DNA from 4 places in the Vibrio chagasii genome. Region 3 is predicted to be linked to each of the others. Evidence: predicted binding sites of a transcription regulator. Region 3 holds the regulator's gene; each other region holds the start of a gene.

Region 1 (5,289 bases), 930 kb from region 3:
TGGCTTATTAGGCGTTTCAGGTACTTACTTCCTACACACTGGCCATGTGGAACCAAGCCTCTTCCTTCCTGCGTTAGGCTGTGGATTGATGGCGGTTGCAGTACTTAATATCAACAACATGCGTGATATTGAAAACGACAGTGAATGTGGCAAACGCACAATGGCGGTTCGCCTAGGACAACGTAAAGCCAAGCATTACCACTTTACGCTACTTGGGTTAGCACTGGTCTCTTTTGCTATCTACCTACTGATTCAAGAGAAACCGGTCTGGATCAGCCTGCCATTTTTGTTGAGTATTGTGATTGTCTACAAGCACGGTAAGGCCGTTTGGGAAACCGAAAAACCCGCTCAAATAGCACCTATGATGCCTGTGATTGTGAAATGCTCGCTGGTTACTAACCTATTGTTTGCAGGGGTTGTCGTAGCTCAAACTCTATTGAGTTAATTGAGACTAATCATTGCAAAGGGATCAAGCACCGATATACTCAAAGTAAGCTCATTGTTCAAAAGGTATACTAATGGAATACAACACTTCAGCACTGTGCGACATATATTTAGATCAAGTTGATGTCGTGGAGCCAATGTTCAGCAACTTTGGTGGACGTGCCTCTTTCGCAGGACAGATCACGACATTAAAGTGCTTTGAAGACAACGCTTTGATTCGCTCGGTACTAGAGCAAGACGGTCTAGGGCGTGTGTTGTTAATCGATGGTGGCGGCTCACTGCGTAAAGCACTGATTGATGCCGAAATGGCCCTACTTGCCGAAGACAATGAGTGGGAAGGTATTGTGGTGTATGGCTGCGTTCGCGAAGTCGATGAGCTGGAAGACATGAACCTAGGTATTCAAGCGCTGGCTTCTATTCCTGTAGGAGCAAGCCAAGATGGTGTCGGTGAGCTAGATGTACCCGTTAACTTTGGCAGCGTAACCTTCTTACCGGAAGATTACCTCTACGCCGACAATACGGGCATTATTCTTTCAGCCGAACCTTTAGACGTTGAACTTGACCTCGATGCTGATGAAGAAGAAGTCGAGTAACCCTTGCTCCTCATAAGTCACTCACAATAACCAAGAACACAAACAGAAACGCCCGCTACTGAGTAGCGGGCGTTTTTTTAAATCTGAAGAGTGAATTACTCTACTTCATCCATTTTACCAAGAAGGTTACGGATGCGATCTTGCCATGCAGAGTGCTCTTCTTGCATCTGCTGAGTTTTTTGCTCTAGCTCTTGACGGCTTGCTTTCAGTTCACCAGCTTCTGTTGCTAGTGCTTGTTTCTCTTCTTTAAGCTCTTCCACTTCCATTTGAAGAAGTGCAATCGTATCTACTGCTGTTTGAATTTTTGCTTCTAGTTGCTCTAGTACTTCAAAAGACATTCTGGCCTACCTTTAAGTTATCCATTTGATGGTGAAGGTTCACTCCACTTATTTCCCCATTCTACTCAGCAGAGCAAGGATAAACACTCAATATATTCGATATTTTGCGCCATTCGATGAAAAAAACAGCGCTTTTTACCGAATATTGACGTTAATTCTTACAGCCACACTCGTAAACCAATTATTTTGATGAATATTAGCGGTTTTTCACTGCTCATTGATCAAAAGCAATCTGCAAAAAGCAAAAAGGCAAACGTTTCCTTTTGGATATGGTAAAATCCGCCGCGAAATTTCTATTCCCCCTTTGAAAATTTTGGAGTCCGCATGAAACGCGATTTAGCAATGTCATTCTCTCGTGTCACAGAAGGTGCAGCACTGGCTGGTTACAAGTGGCTTGGCCGTGGCGACAAAAACGCTGCAGATGGCGCTGCTGTAGAAGTCATGCGTAGCCTACTCAACAAAACCGAAATCAGCGGTGAGATTGTTATTGGTGAAGGTGAAATCGATGATGCACCTATGCTTTATATCGGCGAAAACGTAGGTGTAGGCGGCGACGCTGTCGACATCGCAGTTGACCCAATTGAAGGGACGCGCATGACAGCAATGGGCCAATCAAATGCATTGGCAGTATTGGCTGCAGGCGAGAAAGGTAGCTTCCTAAAAGCGCCTGATATGTACATGGAAAAATTAGTAGTTGGCCCTGGTGCTAAAGGCGCTATCGACTTAACTCTACCGTTAAAAGAAAACCTAGTAAACATTGCTAAGGCTTTGGGTAAAACACTCGATACACTGGTAGTAACCACACTAGCTAAACCACGTCACGATCAAGTGATTGCAGAGATGCAAGCGATGGGCGTTCGTGTATTCGCAGTGCCAGACGGTGATGTAGCTGCATCTATCCTAACCTGTATGCCAGACAGCGAAGTCGACGTAATGTACTGCATTGGCGGCGCACCTGAAGGTGTAGTTTCTGCCGCAGTAATTCGCGCGCTAGACGGTGACATGCACGGTCGTCTGCTGCCTCGTCACGAAGTGAAAGGCGATACAGAGGAGAACCGTAAACACGGTGAACTTGAGCTAGAGCGTTGTGCTGAAATGGGCGTAACCGCTGGTATCGTGTTGAAGATGGAAGACATGGCTCGCAGCGACAACGTGGTATTCTCAGCAACGGGCATCACTAAGGGTGACCTGCTAGAAGGTATTTCTCGTCAAGGCAATATCGCGACAACCGAAACCCTGCTTATCCGTGGCCGCTGCCGTACGATTCGCCGCATCAAATCAATCCACTACCTAGAGCGCAAAGACCCAGAAGTGGTTGGTCATATCCTGTAATCCTCATATCGAGTGAAACAGAATATTCAAAGGCTGATACCAAGTATCAGCCTTTTGTTTTATTGCCCTGTCAGGTTCTCACCATTGCGATTGATAGGTCAGTAACTGTCAAAATAGTAAATGGTTTGCTTTATAAACACCTTGCCTCATAATAGTAAGGTTCATGAGGTAGGGATAGTATGAAAACAAGCGACAAAATCTTACAGACCATTAAGCGTCAAGGCGCGGTAACGGCCAAACAGCTGTCAGAAGAGTTTGGCATGACGACAATGGGTGCAAGGCAACATCTGCAAAGCCTGGAAGATGATGGCATTCTCGCGTTTCATGACGTCAAAGTGAAAGTCGGTCGTCCGACTCGTCATTGGTCTCTTACTCAGCACGGTCATAGTCAGTTTTCAGACCGTCATGGTGAGCTTACGATTCAAGTCATCGATGCGGTAGAGAATCTATTCGGAAAAGAAGGCCTAGCTAAAGTCGCTGCCGAGCGTGAACAACACACCTTAAAACAGTATCAATCTGCCCTGTCTGATTGTGAAAATCTAATCAGTAAGTTGGAAAAGCTCACCCAACTTCGTGAAGAAGAAGGCTACATGGCAGAACTGAAAGAACACGACGATCACTACATCTTGATTGAAAACCACTGCCCTATTTGTAAGGCGGCGACTCGTTGCCCAAGCTTGTGTCAATCTGAGCTCAACGTGTTCACCGAGCTACTAAAAGATGAGTGCCATGTCAGCCGAACTGAGCATATTATTGCTGGCGAACGACGCTGTACCTACACCTTGGTACCTGTCGCTACCGCTTAACGCTAAGCTATTGATCTTGTCTCAATATTGAGAAATCAAAAGATCGGACAAAATTTATACAAAAATCTTTCTTAAGCTTAAAGCATATGAAACATGCTTAATGCTAAGGAAGGAATGATGGCACATCCACAACCAGAGCAGAAACTGCCCCCTTTTGATGAACTGGTTCAACTTGCTCAAAACGATCCTAAAGCATTCAACCAATTCAAACACCAGATGTGTGAGCAGATGATCTGCTCCGCTTCTGAAAGTATGCAAGGCAGACTTCGCGCTCAACAAAGCCATCTCGATTTAGTCGTCAGCCGTTGTAAAAACCCTCACCACGTCAATGTCGTGCTAATGCAAGAGCTGCGATGTCAGGTTTGCAAGTTCCAAGACGCACTCCAAGGGCGCTGTACCTTAGAAGAGCCTCAGCCAGAAAATGTGGTTCCATTTAGACCTAACACTGAACCCAAAATGTACTAGTTCAGACACCTCCAGAAAGCAAAAAGGGAGCCTAATGCTCCCTTTATGTTAACGGCTGAAAACTCTTATACTGGATCTTCGCCGTAATCGTTGCGGCCTTCTGTGCCTTTCAACAAACCACATTCAATCAAAATCCATAAACCACACACTAATGCTGCTACCGTTGCCACCATGTGCATTGGTGATACAGAATCCACCGTTGTTGCAGCAGCAGGCGAAGCCAAGCGCCCTAGTACCAACGGAACATTCAATAGTAGCCAGTAGTTAGACTTGTTACGGTCATGCCAACGCTTGGCCGTTACCGCTAAGTCTGGAATCACCAGGAGCAACAAGAAGATTGGTAGTAGGATATAAGAGTACGCTGGAAACAGTACCGAAATACCAGAGGCAAAACCGGTGATCGCAACATAGTAGAAAATGTTCCACATCCAGTAAGTCTTACGACCAATTCTCCCTTTGAAAGAGAGCAGTAAATCTTTCATCGACATCTAAAAATACCCAAAAAATTAATATGCTACCAAAAAGTTAGCAGCTAATAGCCCGTTTATCACTTTCTTAAGCGAATCAGTTAATCACTTTCTGAAAACAGCTTTTATCCATATCGCGAATATTAACCGTTAGGCTTCGAACATGGCTCGCCTGTTCTTGTAAGATTTGCATTAACGAGCGTGACAATTCCCGTTTCTGTTCTTCGGTACGCCCGGAAAGTAACTCAAAGCTAATATGAATAAAGTCCACACTGTCTTCTTCATCACCGACTAGCCAGTTATGACAACGCAGAGAACGTGATTTCACAGACGGAATATCAAACAAGCCACAGTTTAATGTAACTTGATGAAGATCTTCTAGTAAACCTTGGATATTCACTCGCTCGTCCACTGAATTTGAGTACTCTAGAACTAGATTCGGCATTATTACTTCCTATTGTTAACGCAAACGTTTGTCCTTTAATACCAACTAACGATGAAAAAACCGAGAAGTTAGCTATTATTCTGTCTGTCGGATCACTGATATAAGGTCAGTATCTACTCTGACCAATCGATAAGATCCCATAAAGACATGACCACAATCATGATCTAACGCGTTTTATCTGTTATATTCTTACGAAGATTTTTTACATTAATTGATTAAATACGGAGATATTCCTATGCGTCGTCCTGTAGTGATGGGTAACTGGAAACTTAACGGTAGCAAAGCAATGGTAACTGAGCTGCTAACTGGTCTTAACGCTGAACTTGAAGGCGTTGAAGGTGTAGACGTAGCAGTAGCTCCACCAGCACTTTACATCGATCTAGCTGAGCGTCTAATCGC
Region 2 (5,289 bases), 1.3 Mb from region 3:
CGTTTTAAATGGGCGTTCGCTTTTGGCTTAGCCCGAGCAGATGCTTGGATTAGTCGAGTTGTGGACCAGCCGCAACCAGTGACTTACCTTCAGCGTTGTCAGTGTACTTATCAAAGTTGTTGATGAAGCGCTCTGCTAGATCTTTCGCTTTGCTTTCCCATTGTAGTGGGTCTGTGTACGTGTCGCGTGGGTCTAGGATCGCTGGGTCAACATCGTGCAGCGCTAGAGGCACTTCTAGGTTGAACATAGGGATAACCTTAGTTTCAGCCTGGTCGATAGAACCATCTAGGATAGCGTCGATGATGCCACGCGTATCTTGGATAGAGATACGTTTGCCAGTACCGTTCCAACCTGTGTTTACTAGGTAAGCTTCAGCGCCTGCTGCTTCCATGCGTTTCACAAGTACTTCAGCGTACTGAGTTGGGTGAAGCGTTAGGAACGCCGCGCCAAATGCTGCAGAGAAGGTTGGAGTCGGCTCTGTGATACCGCGCTCTGTACCTGCTAGTTTCGCTGTGAAACCAGATAGGAAGTGGTACTTCGTTTGCTCTGGAGTCAGTTTAGAAACTGGTGGTAGTACACCAAATGCATCAGCAGTCAGGAAGATAACCTTTTGAGCGTGACCTGCTTTTGATACTGGCTTAACGATGTTGTCGATGTGGTGAATCGGGTAAGAAACACGAGTGTTTTCTGTTTTAGAACCGTCATCAAAATCGATAGAACCATCGCCACGAACCGTTACGTTTTCTAGCAGTGCATCACGACGGATTGCATTGTAGATTTCTGGTTCTGCTTCTTTAGAAAGACGGATCGTCTTCGCGTAACAACCGCCTTCAAAGTTGAAGATACCGTCGTCATCCCAACCGTGCTCATCATCACCGATTAGTTCACGTTTAGGGTCTGTTGATAGCGTTGTTTTACCTGTACCAGATAGGCCGAAGAATACCGCTACATCGCCTTTCTCGCCAACGTTCGCACTACAGTGCATTGAAGCAATACCTTGCAGAGGAAGTAGGTAGTTCATCATTGCGAACATGCCTTTCTTCATCTCACCGCCGTACCAAGTACCACCGATGATTTGAACTCGCTCTGTTAGGTTGAAAGCAACGAAGTTCTCAGAGTTTAGGCCCTGTTTTTCCCAATTAGGGTTGGTTGTTTTAGCACCGTTCATTACCACGAAATCTGGCTCGAACGTTGCCAACTCTTCGTCTGTTGGACGAATGAACATGTTCTTAACGAAGTGCGCTTGCCACGCTACTTCAGTGATAATACGTACACTTAAGCGTGTATCTGGGTTAGCACCACAGTAACCGTCAATCACAAACAGACGCTTGCCAGATAGCTGAGTTGTTACAAGCTCTTTTAGCTCGTTCCATACTTCAGTTGTGATCGGTTTGTTATCGTTTTTTCCTTGATCTGACCACCACATGGTATCGCGGGTCGTGTCATCTTTAACAATGTACTTATCTTTCGGTGAGCGGCCAGTAAAGATACCAGTGTCAACAGCAACTGAGCCTAGTTCCGTTACTACGCCTTTTTCGTAGCCTTCCAAACCAGGCAGTGTTTCTTCAACGAATAACTGCTCGTAGCTAGGATTACGAAGAACTTCGGTAACGCCAGTAAGTCCGTGCTTAGTTAGATCAATTTGTGCAGCCTTAGTATGTTCCATAACGGTCATAGGTGCTCCTTGTAGGATATTTTGTAGGGATTTTGTATTAATTTTTTATTGTTATCTGCTCACCATGCTAGCAACGAGACTCGGGGGAAACAGGGATACAGCTCAAAAAATATCCATATTAACCATGGGGTTTTAAGTGTCTCGTCACATATTGGCCTAACTAGTCTATCCTGTACGCAAACCTTTGCGCTAGGGGCGGGAACATTATTAATTGATTAAAATTAAGCGGTGATTTTATTACGAGATGTTACGAAGTTTGCGCTATTTTGATCACAAAAAAGGCCAGCTTAGTGCTGACCTTTTTGGGGTAAATTACGTGTTTTTGGTACGACGTAAATTAATGAACCGTATTGCTGCCTTTATCTGCTGCTTCTGCATACAGTGCATCAACATCGTTCTTATCGAACGAGTAGTTTGTGCCACAGTAATCACAGTGCAGAGCAACGCTTCCTTCGGTGCTTAGGATGTCGTAAATCTCTTCTTGAGCAACGGTAATGATCGCTGCAGCGCTTCGTTCACGAGAACAGCCACAGAAGAACTCAACTGGTTGTGGAGTGAACAGCTGTACTTTCTCTTGGTTGTACAAACGGTAAAGCAGTTCGTTTGCTTCAAGAGAGAATAGCTCTTCGTTTTTCACTGTGTCTGTTAGTTGCTCTAAGTGCTCGAAGTCATTTGGAGTACCAGTGCCATCAGGCATAACTTGCAGCAACATACCTGCAGCGTGTGCTTTGCCTTCGTGCTCACCAGTACGTAGCCATAGACGAGTCTTAAGCTGCTCAGAGTTCGCGAAGTAACCTTCAAGTACTTGAGCTAGTGTGTCGCCTTCAAGACCAACGATACCTTGGTAGCGTTCACCTTTCTTAGGATCAATAGTGATCACTAGGTGGCCTTTACCCATTAGGTCGTGTAGGCCAGCATCGTCAGCAATTTCGCCTTCAAAGCGAGCAACACCACGGATCTTCTGGTTATGGTCGCCATTAATAACTGCTAGAGATACCGGGCCATCACCTTGCAGCTGCATAGTGATAGAGCCTTCAAATTTTAGGGTCGCAGTCAGTAGCGTAGTTGAAACCAATAGCTCACCCAGCAGTTTTTGTACTGGAGCTGGGTATTCCTTGCTAGAAATAATCTGTTGGTACGCTTCATCCATTTGTACCAATTCACCACGTACTGATAGGTCTTCAAATAAGTAGCGATTTAAAACATTGTTTGCCATTTGGCTATTCCTTCTAGCTTATTGATGCTTGAACTTGATGATGTCACGACGTTGCTTTTTATCAGGGCGACGCTCTGGAGCTGGGTTATGTGCATGCAGTTTACGCTGTTTTGCAAACTCTTCTCTTTTTGCCAAGCTCTCGGTGGTTTCTTCATAGAGGGTTTGAGCGATCGGTGCTCCACCACGATGGGCTGAGATTTTCTCGATCGTTACCGTCTTTTCTTCATTACCTTGGCGCAGTGTAATAACTGCCCCAAGTTCGACAATCTTACTTGGCTTGCTGCGCTGACCATTATAGTGGACTTTGCCACCATCGACCATGTTACGAGCAATAGACCGAGTTTTGTAAAAGCGTGCTGCCCACAACCATTTATCGAGTCTGACAGCTTCATTAGAAGTTTTCATATAGGGCTGTGCCTTATTAAGTGAGAAATGAATGCGGTTTAACTGTAGTGAACAGTGCGCAACATGTTTTTGATGATGCTTATCACATTAGGTAGAAGTTTTATGTGGAGGCGGCTAGCATTTTTTTCAAGTCATATTGCAAAATCGCTATGTAATGCCGATTTATCGATTTGCTATGATATAGTTCAAGATCTTATGCTTATATAAGCTCGGTATCGAACGAATGAATAAAAAAGCTGAAAGTTTAATAGTTTGCAGCGTTTGTTGTCATGAGAAGGGGCAAGGGAAGTGAACTTTTTAGAGCTCAAAAATCGTATAGGAAATTCTCCTATGTTGAGCCGCTTATTAGATAATGGATTTGTGCTTCAGCAGAAACTGAGTATCGCCACTTGTTGTGTACTCATTGCCGCTTCAGCATGGATTTTAGGACAACTTGTCTGGTTTGTTGAACCTGCCGAGCAAACGGTTGTGCCTTGGAAAGCAACGGTGTCGTCGTCTGCTACGCCTCAGTCGACTCTCGATATCTCTTCTTTACAACAGAGCAACATGTTTGGTGCCTATAACCCAAGCAAACCCGCAGTGGTTGAGCAACAAGTGATTCAAGATGCCCCCAAGACACGCCTTAACCTCGTCTTGGTTGGTGCGGTTGCCAGTTCTAATCCTGAATTGAGCTTAGCGGTGATTGCCAACCGTGGTACGCAAGCGACTTATGGGATCAATGAACAGATAGAAGGCACCAGAGCTAAGCTAAAAGCCGTGTTAATCGACCGCGTGATCATTGATAACTCAGGTCGTGATGAAACGCTGATGCTAGAAGGTATTGAGTACAAGCGTTTAGCGGTATCAGAACCTGCACCACGTCGTGCCTCTTCTTCAGTTCGTGGTAATAACCCGGCTTCTGCAGAAGAGAAGCTTGATGAGATTAAAGCGAAGATAATGAAAGACCCGCAACAAATCTTCCAATATGTTCGATTGTCTCAGGTGAAACGCGACGACAGTGTGATCGGTTATCGTGTGAGCCCTGGCAAAGATTCAGAACTTTTTAACTCTGTTGGGCTCCAAAACGGAGATATTGCCACTCAGTTAAATGGTCAAGACCTGACAGACCCAGCCGCTATGGGCAACATATTCCGTTCAATCTCAGAACTGACAGAATTAAATCTGGTCGTCGAGAGAGATGGGCAACAACATGAAGTGTTTATTGAATTTTAAAACTTTACGTCTAATGAAAGACGAAAGTGTAGGAGAAGTACGTGAAGCATTGGTTTAAGAAAAGTGCATGGTTACTGGCAGGAAGCTTAATCTGCACACCCGCAGCCATCGCTAATGATTTTAGTGCCAGCTTTAAAGGCACTGATATTCAAGAGTTTATTAATATTGTTGGCCGCAACCTTGAGAAAACGATCATCGTTGACCCATCGGTGCGCGGAAAAATTGATGTGCGCAGTTATGACGTACTCAATGAAGAACAATATTATAGCTTCTTCCTCAATGTATTAGAGGTTTACGGCTATGCGGTCGTTGAAATGGACTCAGGTGTTCTGAAGATCATCAAGGCTAAGGATTCTAAAACCTCTGCCATTCCTGTTGTCGGTGATCGTGATTCTATCGCGGGCGACAGCGTAGTAACACGCGTTGTTACCGTTCGTAATGTCTCGGTTCGTGAGCTTTCTCCTCTGCTTCGTCAACTGAACGATAATGCGGGCGCGGGTAACGTTGTGCACTACGACCCAGCGAATATCATTCTAATCACTGGTCGTGCGGCGGTCGTAAACCGCTTAGCGGAAATCATCAAGCGTGTTGACCAAGCCGGTGATAAAGAGATCGAGGTGGTTGAGCTAAAGAATGCTTCAGCCGCTGAAATGGTGCGTATTGTTGATGCGTTGAATAAAACCACCGACGCGAAGAACACACCAGCATTCCTACAACCTAAGCTGGTGGCCGACGAGCGTACCAATGCAATTCTTATCTCTGGTGACCCTAAGGTTCGTAG
Region 3 (5,289 bases):
GAACGAAACTTGCTCATCAACCATTTAGCGATAATTGGGAACACCCCTAATAATGCAAATGACAATAGTACAGAAGGTGAAACGATGCCTGAAAGCGAATCAATTTCTGCGAGTTGGGTACCAGCATTCAAGAAGACTGCAGTACCAGGCAACATGCCGATTTGGCTTGTTACATAGTAGCGAGTCACCGACATGGGTGTTAAGCCCATCAACAGGTTGATAAGGAAAAACGGAAACACTGGGATAAGTCGCAAAGAAAACAAGTAAAATGCGCCGTCTTTTTCAACGCCTTTATTAATCGTAGTGAGTTTGTCGCCAAACTTAGTTTGAATCCAGTCTCGCAGTAGGTAACGACTACTCAAAAAGGCAAGAGTTGCGCCTATTGCACTGGCGAAAGATACTAATAACAAACTATTCCAGAAGCCAAACAGCGCAGCACCAAGTAGTGTAACAACGGCTGCTCCCGGGATGGAGAAGGCGGTGATCAATACATATGCGATAAAGTACGTCGCCGCGGCGGCAATAAAGTTACTTTCAATGTAGTCGTTTAGCACCGCTTGCTGTGCTTTGGCGTTTTCGAGCGTGAGGTATTGGCCAAAATTAATGCCTAATAAAAAGATCGTTACGACCAATACAATACCTAATATCATTTTCTTACTCATTGATACTTCCTCAAATTTTCAATGCAGACCATTAGTATAGATAGACAGGCAAAGCATAGATTAACTTTCACTAGATATAAAAAAAGCCGCAGAAATGCGGCTTAGTTGTATAAAAAGGTGTACTGAAAATGTTAATTGACGCGACTGATAAGCTCTTCACGACGTTGCTGCGGGATAACCGACCAATGGGTGCCATTGATCGCCCCCTCTAGTGCCCAAAGCAGTTCAATACTGACGGAGGACGCATGAGATTCCTTGATGGCATTAAATGCGTTTACAGAGCCAGATTCATATAAACGTTCTACGGAATCAATTCCAGCTTTCTTCAACATGCGCTCGGTGGTGAGTCGAAGATTCGGGAGGTCTTTGAGTCGAGTTGGCTTAGCAGCGGACTGTTCAGCTTTCTCTTCTTTTGCAAAACCCAGAGACGTAGTTGCAAGCTGTAAGATTTTCTCTTGGTCTTGCCACAGGCCTTCTGGTAAAGCGAAGTATTTAGTTACGACAGGGAAACCACGTTTTTTGTAGACGTACGGTTGAAACCCTTGTTGCTCGAACTGTTTTGTTGTGCCTTTGTCTGCTCGTATGTGCAACTGGTCATTAACAACCAGAGCAAACATAGTGTCATCAGCAAAAAGACCGAATCCACCAAACATTGAGCGTGACTTTATTTTTCCTAGGGGCTCAAATAACTTCATTGAGTCCTTTAGTATCGGTTTATCCATGTTATTTATCTCGGTGTATTTGAACTACGCCACCAAATAAGCAGGTCCGAGAGATTAGCAAAATGTTGCAATTACATTGTCAATAAGCCGTAAATTACTAAATTATTAGTAGTTACTGCATTTTGCCATCGGTAACCCCGCTACCATACCAACGAGTGGTTTAGGCCGGAAGCTTTGCGTCTCACCTTTTCAAGTGATTTGCCCTGTGCGTGACTGATTGAATAGAATAAAGTTTTTGTTGAATGAGGCTCACACTTGTTATTTCAAAGTGTGATGTTGCTTCAATTAATGATCTTTATCATATGAAACTAGGTTTATTTTAGTTGCTGATAAAAAAAACGCACCCAAAGGTGCGCTTGATGAAAATAAACTCAATTTATCAGTTAATTTAACGTTTTAACTGTACTACGTTCAACAATTTCTGGGTGCATTTCGAAGACGCGTTTTTCATGGTCTTTGTCTTTAATACGCTCAAGCAGAATTTCGAAGGCGTTCTTACCGACACGGCGCTTCGGTTGGTGAACGGTAGTCAATGGTGGAGAGAAGTACTCAGCCAGTTCGATGTTATCGTAGCCAATGATAGAGATATCTTCAGGGATACAGATGCCTTTCTGCTGTAGGCGGCTCATCAAGCCTAGTGCCATGGTATCGTTGAAACAGAATACAGCTGTCGGGCGATCTTCCATCTCAACAATTTTGTCAGCGGCTAGAACGGCAGTATCACACTCAAAGTTACCTTCGATGATCATGTCGTCATTTGCAGTAATGTTAGCTTCTTCCAAAGCGCGCTTGTAACCAGCGATACGCTCCACACACGCCGCTTTGTCTAAGTGGCCACTTAAACAAGCAATCTTTGAGTGACCGCGGTCGATTAGGTATTTAGTCGCTAGGTAGCCACCTTCTTCAGAGTTATCGATGATCTTATCTGCTTGAGAACTCTCCGGGCCCCAGTCCATGACTACTTTAGGGATGTCAGCGTGACGGTCTAACATCTCTCTCAGTTCTTCAGTTAGGTCTGAACACATAACCAAGATGCCATCTACACGTTTCTCTGCAAGCATTCGAATGTAGTCACGTTGCTTCTCATAGATACCACCCGTGTTACACAGGATCAAAGTGTAACCTTGACGGTAGCAGTAGCTCTCAACACCATCGATAACTTCTGAGAAGAATAGGTTGGTTGATTGAGTCACTAGCATGCCGATGGTTCGTGTTGAATTACACTTCAAACTACGAGCAACAGCACTTGGTGCATAGTTTAATTCGTCTACCGCTTTATTTACTTTTTCTTGAGTCGCTTCTGCAACAAAGCGTGTTTTGTTGATTACGTGAGAAACGGTTGTGGTTGATACGCCTGCTAAGCGAGCGACATCTTTTATAGTGGCCATGGTTTTATCCTATTAGAAGCTACTTTCCCCAAAGTACGGAGTGAAGTAGCCGTTAAGCTACCTAACTAAGAGCTTAAATTTGTAGGGCTCTTTGGGTACTAAAGTGTTAAAAAACAAAAAACCGCTAGTGAGCGGCTTGTTTTAACACCGAAATGCTCTGAACTTAATAAGCATAGCATTTCGTGAATGTTTCATATTTTATCGTTTGCGGTCACAATTCTAGACTGACTAGAAAATACTCGCAATACAATTCACCCAGAAATCCGGGTGAATTGTCACATTCTACGGAATTTATTTACCTAGTCATCAGTTAAGCTTATTCACCAGCTAAATATTGAGCATCTAATTGACAGAAAGCCATTAGCAGAGAAGATACAGCAGCGTAGAAACCGAATTCATCAACATCGTGACACTTAACGTTGAATTTCGGGATCCAAGTTAATAGCTGTTGCTCGATAAATTGTTGCTGAACTTCGAACGATTTTTCTAGTACTTCTTCTGATTCTGTTTCATTAGAACGAATGATTAGGTTACCTAAGAAGTCGAGTTCGATAGCGATGTGGTCTGCTGGTTCTTTTAGATCTTGGTTAACCACTAGGTTGTGCTTAGCCATGATCTCTTCCATCTCTTTCGCTGGTATATCGTTTAATAGGCCAGTTTCACCGATGTACATTGAAGCATAAGGAAGGGCGCCATGCTTATCTGTCTTTAGGAAAAGGTCGCAAAAGTCAGCAGACAGTTCTAGTTGTGCATCTTCGCGAGTTTGTAGGCGGTTCAGGGCATCAACTAACTTATCAATAGCAGGCTTTAGAGTTTCATTTTCGCCTAAACCAGTTAAGAAAGAACGAATTTCAACAGAGTGGTAGTGGTCAAGTTCGTCTTGAGTGAGCTCTTTGGCGAATAAGCTTGATAACCACCAGTAAATTTCTGCTCTTTGCTCATTGAACGCTTTCGTATCTTTCATTACGTAAATCCTGATTTAGTCTTGTGGTGTTTTTTACACACCAAGGCTGATGACGAGGTTATTTGCGAAATGCAAAGTTACTCGTTAGTAGTAATGCCTATATTGAATTGTGCCAGACGACAAATAGCAAGGTTTAAGATTGTCTTGTATCAAAAAAAATCCATGTTTCTGGCATTTATCTACAGTACCACTAGAATTGTTACTAGTTATGAATAGAATAGTCACCGAAACTATTAAATAAGAAAAGTGGTGTAGATGAGCTATCACGTATTAGTCGTAGAAGATGATGTGGTGACCCGTAGTAAACTGGTTGGTTATTTCCAGAACGAAGGGTACAGAGTAAGCGAAGCCGAAAGCGGCGCTCAAATGAGAAACGTGTTAGACGAAAACAACGTTGACCTCATTATGCTGGACATCAACTTACCAGGCGAAGATGGATTGATGCTAACTCGCGAATTACGCAGTCAATCAGACATTGGAATTATTTTAGTTACTGGACGCACGGATAGCATCGACAAAATTGTTGGCCTTGAAATGGGCGCTGACGATTACGTTACTAAACCCTTCGAACTTCGCGAGTTACTGGTTCGAGTTAAAAACCTACTTTGGCGTATTTCTGCCGCTCGTAAAACAGCAGCAGGTGCGGTTGAAGAATCTGAAGATGAATCAGTGGTTCGTTTTGGTGAGTGGACATTTGATATCCCTCGTCGTGCGTTAAGCAAAAACGGCGAGCCGGTAAAATTGACGAAAGCGGAATACGAACTATTGGTTGCACTGTCTTCTTACCCTAATCAGGTATTAAGCCGCGAACGTATTCTTAATATGATTAGCCACCGTGTTGATGCGCCGAATGACCGTACTATTGATGTACTGATTCGTCGTATGCGCGCAAAAATGGAGTTCGATCCGAAGAACCCACAAATTTTTGTGACGGTTCACGGCGAAGGTTACATGTTTGCTGGTGACTAAGTCTTGCGGGACATGTTAGTCCGCTAGAATAGTAAATATTAAAAAGCCGAGACATCATCAGTGATGTCTCGGCTTTTTTATGACTCAGTCTTTTATGTAGACTGCTTATTGAGGCTGAGCTGCCGAAACGACATTCTCATCTTCAGCTAGGCTCGAAGCTTCAGGCACGACGATTGGCTCTTCTACAATATCACTGCTGGTGTCTAGCCAGTCACGTAGGCTTTGCCAAACTAATCCTAGCGTCTCGTGCCAATATCGTTCAGTCTGTTCGAGATAAAGAGCCTTGGGCGTGTATTTTTCCCATGGTTCTACGATACCTTCTTGAGCAAGATAGTTAGTTGGCGCTGGCAAGGGTTTCATGCCTGCTGCATTAAATTCGTTGAGAGCACGTGTCATATGGCTTGCTGAAGTTACCAACACCATTCTTTTATTCTTAACGAACGCAGCGGCTTGGCGGGCTTCTTCCCAAGTGTCTTTGGCTGTTTCCAGCAGAATGATATCAGGCTTTGCAACACCGAGTGCCAGGGCTACCTTAGCCATCATTCTTGCGTTGCTGACCTCTGTGCCAGCGCCGTAGCCAGACA
Region 4 (5,289 bases), 430 kb from region 3:
TTCAACCGCTTGGTACTGGGCGCGGGTCTTTCTGGTCGTGAAATTTCTATTTTGCGTGCTTATGCTCGTTACATGCGTCAAGTGGGCTTCCCATTCAGCCAACAATATATCGAAGACACATTGTCCCATTACCCAGAGTTAGCGAAAGGTTTGGTGAGCTTATTCGGTAAGCGTTTTGATCCGAAATTGAAGGGCAGCGCGAAGGGTCAACAAGATCTTATTAAGAAGATCACTGAGCAGCTCGATCATGTAGAAAGCTTGGATGATGATCGTATCATTCGTCGCTACATGGAGATGATCACTGCAACGCTTCGTACTAACTACTACCAAGTAGACGACAACAAACAAGCGAAGCCTTGGTTGGCTCTAAAAATGAGACCAAGCGAGATTCCAGATATCCCGGCACCAGTACCTGCATTTGAGATCTTCGTATACGCACCAGATATTGAAGGTGTTCACCTACGTGGCGGTAAAGTGGCTCGTGGTGGTCTTCGTTGGTCAGATCGTCAAGAAGATTTCCGTACCGAGATTCTGGGCCTAGTTAAAGCACAACAAGTTAAGAACACGGTAATTGTACCAGTGGGTGCAAAAGGTGGTTTCGTTTGTAAACGTCAGCACACAATGTCTGGCCGTGACGAGATCTTTGCTGAAGGGCAACGTTGTTACAAGCGCTTCATCCGTGCACTACTAGACGTTTCAGACAACATCATTGAAGGTGAGGTAATCCCACCTAAGAACGTTGTTCGTCATGATGAAGATGACCCGTACTTGGTTGTTGCAGCCGATAAAGGTACAGCAACATTCTCTGACTTAGCGAACTCAGTATCTGAAGAGTACAACTTCTGGTTAGGTGATGCGTTTGCTTCGGGTGGCTCTAACGGCTACGACCACAAAGCGATGGGTATCACAGCAAAAGGTGGTTGGGAATCGGTTAAGCGTCACTTCCGTGAAATGGGTATTAACTGCCAGACTACAGACTTCACTGCTATCGGTGTTGGTGATATGGCGGGTGACGTATTTGGTAACGGTATGCTTCTATCTAAGCACATCCGTCTACAAGCGGCATTTAACCACATGCACATCTTCGTTGATCCGAATCCAGATTCAGCATCAAGCTGGGTAGAGCGTGATCGTTTGTTCAATCTACCTCGCTCAAGCTGGGAAGATTACAACAAAGAATTGATTTCTCAAGGTGGTGGCATCTTCTCTCGTCGAGCGAAGTCTATCTCTCTAACGCCTGAAATTCAGAAAATGTTGGGTACCAAGAAAGCATCAATGGCGCCAAATGATTTGATCAAAGCGGTCTTGTCTATGGAAGTTGATCTACTTTGGAATGGTGGTATCGGTACTTACGTTAAGTCTTCAAGTGAAACTCACACTGATGTTGGCGACCGCGCTAACGACGTGTTGCGTATCAACGGCGGCGATTTGAAAGCAAAAGTTGTTGGCGAAGGCGGTAACTTGGGTATGACTCAATTGGGTCGTATTGAATATGCGCTTACAGGCGGCCGAGTGAACACAGACTTTGTTGATAACGTGGGTGGTGTTGACTGTTCAGATAACGAAGTGAACATTAAGATCTTCTTGAACGGCTTGGTGTCTAATGGTGATCTAACGGTTAAGCAACGTAACCAAGTTCTAGAGTCTATGGAAGATGAAGTTGGTGAGATTGTACTTGATGACGCCTACTGCCAAGCTGAGTCTATTTCGGTAACTGAACACCAAGGCGTGAGCTTAGTTAAAGAGCAAATCCGCTTCATTCACACAATGGAGAAAGCAGGGTATCTGGATCGCGGCCTAGAATACATCCCTGATGACGAAACTCTGCTAGAGCGTGAGAAGCAAGGTCAAGGCCTGACAAGACCAGAGCTATCTGTATTGATCGCTTACGGTAAGATGGTTCTGAAAGAAGATCTTGTGAGCGATGATATTGCGAATGATGAGTTCCATGCTCAACAATTGATGCAATACTTCCCAACTGAGTTACGCCGTAACTACTCTCAGCACATGGATAACCATCCACTGCGTGCAGAGATCATTGCGACGGCTCTTGCTAACCAAATGGTTAACGAGATGGGTTGTAACTTCATCACTCGTCTGCAAGAAGAGACGGGCGCAAACATTGTCGATATCGCTAATGCTTACGCGGCATCACGTGAAATCTATGGTTTGGGTCAAGTGCTTAAGAGCATCCGTGAACTGGATAACATCTCTAGCTCACAGGCTCAATATGAGTTGCTGTACCACGTACGTCGTACACTGCGCCGTTTGACTCGTTGGTTGCTAAGAAATCGTACTGGTAAGCAATCTGTGAAAGCACTGGTTGAACTTTACCAAGGCGATGTAGTGGCTATTACTGAGAAACTGGACGAAAACCTGGTTGCTTCAGAAGTAGAAGAGCATCAAGCAATGGCGCAAGTATGGATTGATCAAGGCGTAACTGCAGAATTGGCGAATTCAGTAGCGCGTCTGTCTAGCTTGTACTCAGCACTGGATATATCCACAGTGGCCCGTGAAACGGGTAAAACAGTACAACAAGCGTCTAAGCTTTACTTCAATCTAGGCGACCGTTTGTCTCTGCACTGGTTCTTGAAGCAAATCAATGGTCAAGCAGTCGATAACAACTGGCAAGCATTGGCACGTGCTGCATTCAGAGAAGATCTGGATTGGCAACAACGTCAATTAACAGGTCAAGTACTTAGCTGCGGTTGTGGTTCGGATCTTGATGTGATCAAGGCGCTCGACGATTGGATGGAAAGCAATTCTGTTTCTCTACATCGTTGGGAAAGTATCCTGAACGAATTCAAAGTGGGTTCTGTTCACGAGTTTGCTAAGTTCTCAGTTGCGTTGCGTGAATTGATGCTACTGAATCTAAACTGCATGTCGAAAGACTAACGATTAGACTCAAGTAAAACGATTTAAGGGCAGGCCATTTGGTCTGCCTTTTTCGTTTCGGATTATTATTGCTTACCCTGGAAAGTGAGTAGCCGTAAATTCGCAATGTCTCAAACCGATTCACTGGACGGTGAATTAAAGAGTGCTGACTGCCTATATAACGGTAACGTTTGCTTAATAAAGAAGCTCATTCGTTAGCAAACTCGATTATCTTACCCTTACAGACAGTAATAGATTGAATAGTTGGGTAAATAAGTAAATAATATCGCCCCGTTTACACGGGGCTTTTTTCTATCGGAGGCACAATGCTTTACCGTCTAGCCAGAACTGGCTTTTTCCAACTTGATGCCGAAAAGGCACATGATCTTGCAATTCAAAATTTCAAACGCTTTACCGGCACTCCCATTGATCTTTTGTATCGCCAACAATTACCTCATCGACCTGTAGAATGCATGGGTCTTACTTTTAAAAACCCAGTTGGTCTTGCGGCTGGCCTAGATAAAAACGGCGAATGTATTGATGCATTTGGCGCGATGGGTTTTGGTTTTGTAGAAGTAGGGACTGTGACTCCACGTCCACAAGCGGGTAACGATAAACCTCGTTTATTCCGTCTTGTTGAAGCTGAAGGTATCATCAACCGAATGGGTTTCAACAACCTAGGTGTAGATAACTTGGTTGAGAATGTTAAGAAGTCAAACTACGACGGCATCTTAGGTATCAACATCGGTAAAAACAAAGACACGCCGATTGAAAAGGGTGCAGAAGACTACTTGATCTGTATGGAGAAGGTATATCAATACGCGGGTTACATTGCGGTAAATATCTCTTCACCAAACACACCAGGGCTACGTTCTCTACAATACGGCGAAGCACTTGATGATTTGTTGTCTGAGCTCAAAGCAAAACAAGCGGAACTAGAAGAGAAGCATGGTAAGTATGTTCCTCTAGCTCTTAAGATTGCTCCGGATCTAAGTGATGATGAAATCAGCCAAATTTGCGAATCATTGATCAAAAATAAGATCGATTGTGTGATCGCAACAAACACGACTTTGGATCGTTCAATTGTCGAAGGCATGAAACACTGCGACGAAGCGGGTGGCCTAAGTGGACGTCCAGTTCAATCTCGTAGCACTGAAGTAGTTCGTAAACTTCACCAAGAGCTAGGTGACAAACTGCCGATCATCGGGGTAGGTGGCGTTGACTCTTATGTTGCTGCAAAAGAGAAAATGATGGCAGGTGCTCAGCTTGTTCAAGTTTACTCTGGTTTCATCTACAAAGGTCCACGCCTTGTAGCTGACATTGTCAAAAACCTGTAGTTCACCAACTATAGTCGTTATAGAGCACTAATCTAAAAGTATCTATAAACTGACATCGTCTTACTAAAAGAGACACTGTAACTCCCCGAGTTGTAGAGAAAAGCGATAAGAAAGAGGAATTCATTTCCTCTTTTTTTTTGCCTATTGCTCAGTAAAATTACTGCAATTGAAGGTAATTTTGCGTTTTACCTAATGGAATGGTTCAACAGTGTGAGACGAAATGATGCTTAAACCTAGCGATACATGGAGTTGGTATTACGATGAGCAGCAATGTTCATTAATGCTAAACCTCGGAGAGGATATGATTTTCAAAACGAATCTGGTCCGCAATAAGCTGGTGGACTGTGCGTTTCGAGATAATGAATTCACCGTTGATGACGCATCATCATACCAAACCTTCAAAGAACAAATTTCTGGCTTAGAGCTATCTGAGCCTCGTCAAGCAGAACTGGCGCTTTACTGCGTGGCTGCGAAGCGTTTCCATAAGCCTGTACAACCAAAGAGTTGGTTTTTCGCTCCCCAAGGTGCAGGCCATGAGTATCCTCAGGAAGGGGATATTGTACAAATGAATAACGAGCATAGCCTTGGTTACTTCATTGTATTAGAAGTGGGCGAGTGTGCGAGCTTGTGCGCGTTTGTAGACCTAGAAGAGTTCCTACTGACTCCTTCAAAAGGATTACGCTTTGGCGACTCAATCAAGGTGATGCACGATAGAATGCTTGATGCTAACGCAATTCTGCATCAATCTCATCATATTGCGATGGTAGGCTAACCCAAGTTTTATACATCATTTCGCCATACGTCGCACAGAACAACCTCACCAAACCTTCCAAATAATCGGCTTAATAGCCGATTTTTTTGTGCCTAAAAAACCTCATACTGATAAATGCATCACTCGCTAACCATCAAAATAGTGAAGTTAAGACAATTTTTTTACGTTAATTTCACCTCATTTAATTCCTCAAAAGTGTAATTTAGTCTTCTTTATTCCCTGTTTTCGCTCTTTTGTAGCTAAATTTCACCCATCACTTCCTATTGGTATATACCAATTTTAAGGTGAATATTAATTCACAATGTT

Evidence for each region. Region 3 encodes PurR, which represses purine synthesis genes. Its sites were predicted from a motif close to TNANGNAAACGTTTNCNTNA; they were not measured.
Region 1: a site for PurR is predicted at 1,621-1,640, ahead of glpX (class II fructose-bisphosphatase). Genes of this name have one in related genera too.
Region 2: a site for PurR is predicted at 1,848-1,867, ahead of pckA (phosphoenolpyruvate carboxykinase (ATP)). Genes of this name have one in related genera too.
Region 4: a site for PurR is predicted at 3,054-3,073, ahead of pyrD (quinone-dependent dihydroorotate dehydrogenase). Genes of this name have one in related genera too.

Annotation. Positions count from the first base shown of each region.
Region 1 covers NZ_AP025465.1:3,145,946-3,151,234, forward strand. The annotation lists gene OCV52_RS14545 (1,4-dihydroxy-2-naphthoate polyprenyltransferase) at 1-445, shown strand, start outside; gene rraA (ribonuclease E activity regulator RraA) at 519-1,037, shown strand; gene zapB (cell division protein ZapB) at 1,133-1,375, opposite strand; gene glpX (class II fructose-bisphosphatase) at 1,700-2,707, shown strand; gene OCV52_RS14565 (helix-turn-helix transcriptional regulator) at 2,887-3,513, shown strand; gene OCV52_RS14570 (DUF3135 domain-containing protein) at 3,631-3,978, shown strand; gene OCV52_RS14575 (DUF805 domain-containing protein) at 4,044-4,466, opposite strand; gene OCV52_RS14580 (5-carboxymethyl-2-hydroxymuconate Delta-isomerase) at 4,543-4,890, opposite strand; gene tpiA (triose-phosphate isomerase) at 5,126-5,289, shown strand, end outside.
Region 2 covers NZ_AP025465.1:120,489-125,777, forward strand. The annotation lists gene pckA (phosphoenolpyruvate carboxykinase (ATP)) at 50-1,675, opposite strand; gene hslO (Hsp33 family molecular chaperone HslO) at 2,013-2,891, opposite strand; gene hslR (ribosome-associated heat shock protein Hsp15) at 2,910-3,296, opposite strand; gene gspC (type II secretion system protein GspC) at 3,627-4,508, shown strand; gene gspD (type II secretion system secretin GspD) at 4,550-5,289, shown strand, end outside.
Region 3 covers NZ_AP025465.1:2,219,311-2,224,599, reverse strand. The annotation lists gene OCV52_RS10150 (TVP38/TMEM64 family protein) at 1-662, opposite strand, end outside; gene OCV52_RS10145 (TfoX/Sxy family DNA transformation protein) at 794-1,384, opposite strand; cyclic di-GMP riboswitch class I at 1,512-1,597, opposite strand; gene purR (HTH-type transcriptional repressor PurR) at 1,768-2,772, opposite strand; gene torD (molecular chaperone TorD) at 3,089-3,736, opposite strand; gene torR (two-component system response regulator TorR) at 3,992-4,705, shown strand; gene elyC (envelope biogenesis factor ElyC) at 4,811-5,289, opposite strand, start outside.
Region 4 covers NZ_AP025465.1:1,789,315-1,794,603, reverse strand. The annotation lists gene OCV52_RS08450 (NAD-glutamate dehydrogenase) at 1-2,895, shown strand, start outside; gene pyrD (quinone-dependent dihydroorotate dehydrogenase) at 3,201-4,211, shown strand; gene OCV52_RS08440 (cell division protein ZapC) at 4,432-4,983, shown strand.